Regions from separate parts of the Microbispora sp. H10670 genome, predicted to be linked through region 1. Evidence: riboswitches for the same ligand, from Rfam matches in the RefSeq annotation. Region 1 holds a riboswitch; the other holds the start of a gene.
What was found. Region 1 has a riboswitch for cyclic di-AMP ahead of HHX33_RS36495 (CHAP domain-containing protein). Riboswitches for the same ligand answer to the same signal wherever they lie in the genome.

Region 1 (4,951 bases):
CCGGCCACCTGGGAGAAGAGGTGACACATCATGGTGCAACCAGGTCTGGCTCGACGCCCGGACGTCACGAAGCTGCGCCAGACGTACGACCGGGCGGGATCGACCGCCCCGGCGCAGGTCATGGACGCGGTGACGCTCCTCGCCGGCCTCTACCTCGCCATCTCGCCGTGGATCGTGGGATTCACCGGGTTCGGCGGCCTGACGGTCAACAACCTGATCGTCGGGCTGGTCGTCACGGCGCTCGCGCTGAGCTGCGCCTCCGCGTTCGGCCGGACGTACGGCGTGAGCTGGGTGACACCGGTGCTCGGCGTCTGGGCGATCATCGCGCCGTGGGTGATCAGAGGCCAGCCGGCGACCACCGCGACCATCTGGAACAACGTGGTCACCGGAGCGGTGATCTTCCTGTTCGGCCTCGGCGCGCTCGCGTTCGCGGCCAACTACCGGCAGCACGAGCACGGCCGGCGGAGAGGAGTCGGCGCACCCGGCGGTGAGTGGTAGCCGGCGCGGCAGCCCGCCGCCTGCGGTCCACGCCAGCGGTCCGACGCGGCGGGGCCGGCCGGATCGACGGGGCGTGAGAGGGCCCGAGCCCGCTCACGCCCCGCCATCGTGCTTATGGGAGTCCGAGTGCCAGACGGGCCCGTACCGGACGATGTGGCGCATATCACGATTAGGTGCCGTCAGTGCGAGGACCTGCGGAAGCATGGTGCAGAAGGTGCAGAAATGGACCTGTTTGCCGGTTTTTCGGTCGTGTCCTACTCGTGATCTACTATGCTTCCGGTCAGTACGCCGGTGCGTGGTCCTCAACCCGAGGACGACCGGCGACCGCCGAATCCCGGATGTCATCGAACCCGGGAACCGGGGACCCACGTCTCTTCTGGGGTGAATCCGGACCATCCGGTAGGGCTACTCCTGGCCCGAACCCGTCAGCTAACCCGGTAGGCGGCCAAGGAGAGGAGAGCGCGTGGAGTGTCCGCTCCACCTGCCCACCCGGTCCGGCCTCCGTCGCCGGACCACATGCCCGCCCTGGAACGTCTCCAGGCTTCCGGGGTGACGGCGCGCCCGTGACGGGCTGCCACATCTCCCGTTTCTGAATCCCGTCCGACCCCGCCCGCCCGGGGACCGCCGCGGCCGTGTCCGCCGGTGCGTCCGCCGGCGTGACGGTCGGTGTGACGGTCATGCCCGCATGCCGTCGTGCCCGGCGGCGGGTTCGTCATGTTCTGACGCGCGCCATAGGAGCCTTCGATTTCTACCGATCCGATAGCACAGCAGTTGCTCGACGCCGTACGCCCGGAGCTCGGCTACCGGGAACGGCCCGGGAAGCCGACCAAGTTCGGCGAGTGGTACGCCGACAACATCGCCATGGACTCCGACTTCAAGGCGGCTCCCTGGTGCGACATGTTCGTCTCGTGGGCGGCCAGCCGGGCGGGCGTGCAGGACCACGTCGGCGAGTTCGCGCTGACCACCCGGCACGCCAAGTGGTTCGAGCAGCAGGGCGCCTGGAGCCGCAAGCCGGAACCCGGTGCCGTGGTCTTCTTCGACTGGTCGGGGTCGAAGCGCATCAAGGACATCGACCACGTCGGCATCGTCGAGAAGGTCGTCGGCGGCAAGGTCCACACGATCGAGGGCAACGTCGACGGCGTCTGGCTCAAGCGCAAGGTGCGCGACTCCAGCAAGATCGTCGGGTACGGCCTGCCGCGCAAGGTCAAGGTGATCCCGAAGGTGACCGTCACCGTGCAGCCCGTGGCGGCGGACGCGGCGGTCCAGGGGGCGGTGGTCCAGGGGGCGGCGTCGGCCACGCGGAGCATGGCCGCGGGTCACGGGCAGCCGCCGGGCACGGCCTTCTCGCCGAGCGACGCCGTCCTGCCGGCCGGTCTGCTGTTCGCGCTCGTGTCGACCGCGGTGACCGGTCTGCGCTTCAGGGCAGCCGCGGCGGCGACGTCCGGCGGACGGCACCGCAGGGGTGGCCCGCGGCGGGAGGGGTACGGCGGCGAGCGGCGCGGCCAGGAGGTCGTGGGAGCCGGGGTGTCCGGCCCCGCCGCGGCGCAGGAGCCGTTCCACCTCCCCGGCTGACCGGCCGGAGAGGCGCCTGGGAACACTCTGGGAGTTTGAGATCGTTTGCGGATGTCTGTGAAATTCGGTGACTCGCGCGGCTAGGGTGGGCAGCCACCCGCGGAAGCCGTGGAGCCTTCCCCCGATACGACCGCTGGGAGTTGTCTCACATGTACGGGCGCGTCCCCTCACAGACGAGCCAGGATGATCAGTTTCGTCAGGAGATCCTCTCCAGCGACGAGCCGTCCGGCGCGAAGAGCAGGAAGCCCCTCGTCATCGTCGCCGTGATCCTGGTCGCCGTACTCGCGGCGGCGGGCGCGGGCTTCGCGTTGCGCGGCGCCACGGACCCGGGCCCCTCCGCGGGCGGTGCCGGGCAGCAGACGGCGCCGGCGCAGGAGAACGGCGCCGGTGATCCCGCCGAGGCGGGACCGGACTCCGGGACCGGTGCCGAGGACGGCACGGATGACGGCTCGGATGACGGCTCGGCGGGCGACGCCGAGGGTGGTGGCGCGGACGGCGGTGCGGACGGAGGCTCCGCGCAGGCGCCCGCCGGAGACGGCACGGGCACCGGCTCCGGCGCCGGTGGGTCCACCGGTCAGGCGCCCGGAGGCACGGGCCAGGCGAAGACCGGGCCGGCCGGAAAGGCGGGCGGCGGCACGAAGGGCGGCGCGGGCACCGGCTCCGGCGGAGGCGACGACACGCCCTCGACGGCCGGTGGCTCCGGCGGCCTCATCCCGGGGGAGTGCGCCGCCTCCGGATGCTGAGTCCGCATGACGACCGCGTGCCCGGCGAGTGCGCCGCCGCCGCGAACCTGGCCGGCTTCCGGCGGGCGTACCGGATCACCAGGTCCGTGCGGGCGCCGGCTCAGGAGGACGGATCGGGCCAGCCGAGCGGGAACGAGACGGTCGTGGGCGGTTCGCCGGCCGCGTCGGTGAACTCGCGCATGGCGGTGATCAGAGCCTGACGCCGGGGAGCGGGCATCCGGGCGAGTATCGCCGCGATCTCCGCCTTGCGCCGGGCCGTGACCTCGTCCACGATGCGCGAGCCGACGTCGGTCAGCCGCAGCAGCGTCTCCCGCCGGTTCTGCGGGTTCACCTCGCGCTTCAGCAGCCCGGCGGCGGCGAGGCGGTCCGCCATCCGCATCGCGGTCGAGGGATTCACGCCGAGTCTCTCGGCCAGCGTGACCAGTTTGGTCTCTCCCAGCCCGACCACCAGCAGCATCCGGAACTGCGGCAGTGTGACTCTGTCCTCCGCGGAGGCGAGGGAGCGTGCGGAGATCGCGACGAGCACCCGCGACGCGGTGAGCACGGCGGACGTGACGGCCTCCAGGTCGTCCGCGATCGGCTCCTCGTCCCCATCCTTAGCCATAGGCATCGTTTTTACACGGTCCCAGCCGCCGTCTCGTCATTGCACCGGACAAAGGTTCCCACCCTGTGACCAGGAGTTGTACGGCGAGGACGGTGGCGGTGCGTCCCGACATGCACCTCTGTGCGAGCGCGTGTGCTGATCGCTTCTGTGGGTAGTCGCGGGGGCACGGAAAACACGGAGGGAAACGATGGGCTGGAGCTACCGTAAGTCAATCAAGATGGGGCCTTTCAGACTCAACCTGTCGCGCGGCGGCGTGGGCCACAGCTACGGCGGCCGCGCCTTCCGCGTGACCAAGACGGCGGACGGGCGTCGCACCCTCACGGTGAACCTGCCCGGCGGCTTCCACTGGAAGAAGACGCTCAGTTAGAGCGGGTGCGTGACGCGCCGGGCGCGGCCTCCGGCCCGCCCGGCGCAGGACCCCCGGCGGCGTCACTTCTCCAGGCGTCACTTCCCCGAACTCGTTTCTCCGTGCTCGTTTCTCCGGGCGTCACTTCTTCGGGTGCAGAGCCGAGGGCTTGTGCACCGCCGAGCCGCCGCTCTTCTCACTGCGCACCTTGTACTGCGGTTCCTCCGGAGACGCGGCCACGGTGCGGCCGGCCTCCTCGGTCCGTTCGGTGATCTTCTTCTCGACCTTGCCTTCGGCGGTCCCGCCGTGGCTCTTCCAGGTCACCTCGTCGCCGACCTTCGGTTCCTCGGATTCGCGCTTGTCACTCATGGGCCCGCGCATACCCCCCCCGTCTCGCCGGCACTCGGGATGGGAATCCAGGAAAAGGGCGATCCCTTGGGCGCCTGATCTCCATGCCGTTTCCCCGGCGTTTCCGCAGGGCGCCGAACCCGTATGTTCCACGCCGCCGCGGCGGCCGTCAGGCGGGCCGCTTACAGGCGTGATGGGACCTTTGCGGGTGAAGCGCCCGATCACCATGCTTGACCGGACATTGGTCGTGGGATGCGTGATCACTCCCTGGTGCGGCGCTTACCGTCGTGCTCGTACCATCCATGACCTCGGGGGAGTCTCATGCCTCTCTGCACTGCCGTACTGGCCGCCGCCCTCCTCTCCGGGCCGGCCGTCGTGCCGCCGGACCCGGCTCCGACCGGGACGACGGCCACCGCGGACACGAACGACGCCACGCCGTCGTGGCGGCCGGCGGGACCATTCGCTCTCACGCCCGGCGGGGCGCCGCAGGACGGGGAGTCTCCGTTCATGCTTCCGCAGGCGCCGCCGTGGATGGCGCCCGGCGGGACGGCGCGCGAGCGGGGCGACGCCGGCGCGGACTCCGCTCCGGGGAGCGCCCCGGACGTGCCGCGTGATCCCGGTGCGGACGCCGGGCCGGACGCGGACGGCGACGTCGTCAGGCCGGAGGAGAAGGCCGGCGGCGCGGAGAACGTCAGCCCGTCGGGATCGAACACCTCGATCATCCCGCTGATCGATCCCAAGACGCGCGACGTCGTGTTCCAGCCGGCGTCGGCGCCCGGCAAGCCGGGCGAGGCGCCGAAGCCGTTCACCTTCCACTCCGCGCAGGGAGTGCAGAAGACC
Region 2 (4,951 bases), on a different contig from region 1:
TCCGCTACAGCGAACTGGCGAGGACGATCGCCGGGGTGAGTCAGAAGATGCTCACGCAGACGTTGCGGACGATGGAACGCGACGGACTGGTCTCGCGTACGGTCACCCCGTCGGTGCCGGTACGTGTCGACTACCGGCTCACTCCCCTGGGCGAGAACCTGATGCCGCTACTGGAAGCGATCAAGAATTGGGCGGAGATCCACATGGAGGACGTGGAGGCCGCCAGGGATGCGTATGACCGGCGGCCCGCCGCCGCACCTTGACGGCCTTCAGCAAAGGCGTTTACCGTCCCTGGAGGGTGGGCCGACGAATCATCGTCGTGGGGAGGGCGGACGATGGGTTATCCGGAGGTCGTCTACCGGGGTGAGGATCTCGCCTCGGACCTTGAGCGTGCCGGTCTCACCGAGGAGGACCTACTGCTGCTCGCCGAGCTGGCGAAGGGCGTCACCGCCGACCGGGTGGGCCGCAGCCTCGACGTCAGCGGCCGTACGGTGCGGCGGCGGCTGCGCTGCATCTGCGACCGGATCGGCGTGGCGACCGCTATCGAGGCCGTCGCCTGGGCCGCCCGCCGCCGTCTCATCTGAGCACGTCCCGAACTCGTCCGGCCGCGCACGCGGGCGCGGCCGGTGAACGGTGGTCGTGCACCTCGATCATGCGTGTGATCAGTCGGCGACGCGCACGCCGCCCGCGAACGGCCGTCCGGCGATCTTCGCGATGTGGATGACGTCACCGGTGCGCGGCGCGTGGACCATGTAGCCGCCGCCGATGTAGAGGCCCACATGGTGCAGGTCGGAGTAGAAGAACACGAGGTCGCCGGGGCGGAGCTGGTCGCGGGAGATGTGCGTGCCGGCCGTCCACTGGTCGCCCGTGTAGTGGGGCAGGCTGATGCCGACGGACTGGTAGGCGGCCATCACCAGGCCGGAGCAGTCGAACGAGCGCGGCCCTTCCGCGCCCCAGACGTACGGCTTGAGCTGCTGCGCGAGGGCCCAGCGCGCCGCCTGGGCGGCCTTGCCGCCCCCCACGATGGGGAACGACATCTTCCTGCGCGTCTCGGTGCCGACCTCTCGCGAGACCTGCCGGTAGAGGCTGCTCTCGGTCTTCTTGATCAGCTTCGTGATCTTGTCGCGCCGCGTGTCGAGGCCGTCCAGCAGCTTCCTGACCTCGCTCTGGCGGGCGGCGGCGCTGGACTTGGCCCGCGCGGCGGCGTCCATCGCCTTGCTGACCTCCGCGACCTCCTGGCTCTGCTGTAACTCCAGCGCGTACGTCGTGGAGGCCTGGTCGAGGTACTGCCGCGGGTCCGTGGACTTCACGAGCACCAGGGCGTTGCCGAGCCCGTTGGTCATGTAGGAGTGCTGGGCGAGGGCGCTCGCCCTCTGCCGGCGGGTCTCCAGTTCGGCCTCGCTCTTGGCGAGGTTCTTCTTGGCGAGATCGGCGGACCGCTCGGCCGCCTTCAGACGCACCCGCTCGCCGTTGTACTGCTCGGTGAGTGTCTCGATTTCGCTGTAGAGGTCCTCCACCTCCGCGGCGAGCTCCTTGAGGCTCGGCTTCGGGTCGGCGGTCGCGCGGACCACCGGAGCGCCGAATGTGACCGCGGCGAGCGCGACTCCGACGAAGGTGAACCGCCGGATGGCACCTGGACCGGCCGGGCCGGATCCGGGCCGTCGGCGACGGGCGTGCCTGCCCGCCTGCCGTCCTCCACGCATGCGCAACCGAGCTCCTCTCCCATAGGTGCCCCCGCACCGGCCGGCGTCGTCGTGACGGGTCGTGCGGCTGGGCACTGCCGAGCGCCTGCCGGGTTAGCTGACGGGTTCGGGCCGGAGCAGCCCTACCTTGCGGATTCACCCCTGGACGATCTGAACCTGAACCGATCCTGATCCCATGGATTGGGTCCCCGGCTCCTCTCCGCACCCGGCCCCCGACAGGGTTCGGGCACCGGCGCTTCGAGGATTCGGCGCCCGATCGTCGAGATCGCTCACGACGATCGGCATCGTCGCTGGACGATAGTGCACCCTGAGTTGTTGCTCAACCAGAACTCGCAAACCCGTCTACGTTTGACAACCAAATGATCACGCTAGGGTCACGAGTTGATCAGTGATACCGGCTGGTCTACCTGGGTTTGTGGTGCTTTGGTGACATCTGAGGTGCTGGTCGGAAGCAGAGAAAATCGATGCGCGGCCAGACGTGCGTCACGGGGTCCGATCCGGCGTCGATCCGTATTCCGGTGGCTACAGAACGTCAGGCGCGATGTCGGACGGACCGTTTGGGGTTGACCGTAAATCGGAGCCGCCTACGCCGATCCGCGCGCGACAGGCGAGGGGGACGGCGGGAGGGGCACTAGGCTGGCCGTTCATGGAGCAGGTCGCCGCACAGACACCGAGCGGATCCGGCGCCAGGGGCGTTATGGTGCGCCGGGCCAGGACCCCGGACGTCAGGGCGATCCGCCGCCTCGTCGACGCGTACTCGGGCGTCGGGCCGCGCCTGCTGAAGAAGAGCACGGTCACGCTGTACGAGGACGTCCAGGAGTTCTGGGTCGCGGAGATCGGCGGAGAGGTCGTCGGCTGCGGCGCGCTGCACGTGCTCTGGGAGGACCTGGCCGAGATCAGGACCGTCGCGGTGGATCCGGCGGTGCGCGGTGGAGGCGTCGGCTACCGGATCGTCGCCTCGCTCATCGACGCCGCGCGCGGCCTCGGCGTACGCAGGGTCTTCTGCCTCACGTTCGCCGTGGAGTTCTTCGCGCGCCATGGTTTCACCGAGATTCAGGGCACCCCCGTGTCGCCCGAGGTGTACGCGGAACTCCTCGCGTCGTACGACGAAGGAGTCGCCGAGTTCCTCGACCTGGAGCATGTCAAGCCGAACACACTGGGGAACACGCGAATGCTGCTGCATCTCGATCGCCATTGAGTCATAATGCCGACATTGGTGGCTGATCTTGACGGTCATGGTCAGTCGCTGCAAAGGTGACTGTTGATACGCGTGTCGCTACTTTTGGCGGTATCAGCGTGTGCTACTGAGATGCGGCGCATGCGTCTTCGAAACGAGGTGACACGGTGAGCACCGGACAGCCGCCGTACCCCCAGGACGAGTCGGACGGGACGCCACCGCCGCCTTCGAACCACGGGTACAACCCGGACAGACCTTCCCAGGACTACGACCCCGAGGCCACGGTCGTCGGCTATCGGGCACAGCAGACGGGCCCGCAGCAGACTCCCGGCCAGGACTCAGGCCAGGGCGGATACGGTCAGCAGCAGTACGGCCAGCCTTCACAGGGCGGGTACGGCCAGCAGGGTTATGGCCAGGACACCGGCCAGCAGGGCTATGGCCAGCAGTACGGTCAGCAGACCCCGCAGCAGGGCTATGGTCAGCAGCAGCAGTACGGCCAGTCTTCGCAGGGCGGGTACGGCCAGCAGGGTTATGGCCAGGACACCGGCCCGCAGGGGTACGGCCAGCAGGCTTCACAGCAGGGCTACGGCCAGCAGCAGTACGGCCAGTCCTCCCAGGGCGGTTATGGCCAGCAGGGTTATGGCCAGGAGACGGGCCCGCAGGGCTATGGCCAGCAGTACGGCCAGCAGGCCCCGCAGCAGGCGTCGCAGCAGGGCTACGGCCAGCAGTACGGTCAGCAGGCGTCGCAGCAGGGCTACGGCCAGCAGCAGTACGGCCAGTCCTCCCAGGGCGGGTACGGCCAGCAACAGGGTTACGGCGAGCAGCAGGGCCAGCCGACGGGCGGCTACGGCCAGCAGTCGCAGGGGGGCTACCAGCAGTACGGCCAGCAGACCGGCCCGCAGGCATCCGGCTCGCAGGCGTACGGCCAGCAGGGCTACGAGCAGCAGGGTTACGGCCAGCAGGCTCCGCAGCAGGGCTATGGTCAGCAGCAGTACGGCCAGCAGCAGTACGGCCAGCCCGGCTACGGCGGCGGGCAGGCCACGCCGGGGTACGGCCAGCCCGCCTACGGGCAGTCGTACGCGCCGCAGGGGGCGATCCCGCCCGGCGCGCCGGCCCCGCTGGCGGAGTGGTGGCAGCGCCTCGTCGCCCGGCTGATCGACGGTGTCGTCGTCGGGATCCCCTACATGATCCTCAGCGCCGTCATCGGGGGCTTGGTGTTCACCGCCGCCAGCATCGACCCGACGACCGGCGTCACGACCCTGGAGAGCGGGGCCTTCCTGGCCGCGCTGCTCGTCGCCGTGCTGGGGGGCGTCGTGATGGCCGTCTACGAGTTCTTCATGCTGCGCTCACGCGGGCAGACCCTCGGCAAGATGGCGATGGGCATCAAGGTCGTCCCGGTCGGCGGAACGCTGACCGCGGCGGGGCTGCCCCAGGACGCGGCGATGAAGCGCGCCGGAGTGCTCTTCGCCTTCCAGTTCCTGTCGTGGATTCCCTTCATCAAGTACCTCGCGAACCTGGCCGCCCTTCTCAACGTGCTCTGGCTGCTGTGGGACAAGCCGCTGCAGCAGGCTTTGCACGACAAGGTCGCCAACACCGTGGTGGTCAAGGTCAAGTAATGACCGCGGACGGGGCCGATGGCGTGGACCATCGGCCCCGTTTTTCGTATGGCGTGACGGTTCCGGGGGTCGACGGCGCCTGCTCCGGAAAATTCGGTAACGGGACCACCCGGACATGCCATGCTTGGCGGACCGGCGGACCCGCCCGCGAGATGGCAATGACCGCGACACCGCCGCGTCAATCCTTCCGGTCCGCCGGCGTCACCCCGCTCCGGGCCATATCCGGCCGGAGCGGCTTATGGAACCCGCTCGGCGCTCTTATGGGCCCGAAGGCGGCGCACCGGGCCTTATGGGCTCCTCCGCCTGCCCGTCCCCCGCGAGCCCCGGTGCCGACCCCCGAAACGGCGGGCCGTTTGGCCGCGCGAAACCTTAGGCGGGCCCGGCCGGCGGGGGCGGCCATGCGTTTGTGGCGCGGCCGGTTAAATCGATCTTCGGGCCGCCCGGGCAGTGGATCT

Region 2: linked by a shared signal. The riboswitch ahead of HHX33_RS31995 (NlpC/P60 family protein) and the one ahead of HHX33_RS36495 (CHAP domain-containing protein) in region 1 are both predicted to bind cyclic di-AMP.

Annotation. Positions count from the first base shown of each region.
Region 1 is NZ_JABBWW010000021.1:110,639-115,589, reverse strand. It holds gene HHX33_RS26020 (SPW repeat protein) at 31-498, shown strand; cyclic di-AMP (ydaO/yuaA leader) riboswitch at 814-958, shown strand; gene HHX33_RS36495 (CHAP domain-containing protein) at 1,270-2,070, shown strand; gene HHX33_RS26010 (hypothetical protein) at 2,220-2,813, shown strand; gene HHX33_RS26005 (MarR family winged helix-turn-helix transcriptional regulator) at 2,914-3,417, opposite strand; gene HHX33_RS26000 (DUF4236 domain-containing protein) at 3,605-3,784, shown strand; gene HHX33_RS25995 (DUF2945 domain-containing protein) at 3,905-4,132, opposite strand; gene HHX33_RS25990 (hypothetical protein) at 4,433-4,951, shown strand, end outside.
Region 2 is NZ_JABBWW010000038.1:2,055-7,005, reverse strand. It holds gene HHX33_RS32005 (winged helix-turn-helix transcriptional regulator) at 1-263, shown strand, start outside; gene HHX33_RS32000 (LuxR C-terminal-related transcriptional regulator) at 336-584, shown strand; gene HHX33_RS31995 (NlpC/P60 family protein) at 663-1,703, opposite strand; cyclic di-AMP (ydaO/yuaA leader) riboswitch at 1,771-1,924, opposite strand; gene HHX33_RS31990 (amino-acid N-acetyltransferase) at 2,350-2,901, shown strand; gene HHX33_RS37535 (RDD family protein) at 3,048-4,496, shown strand.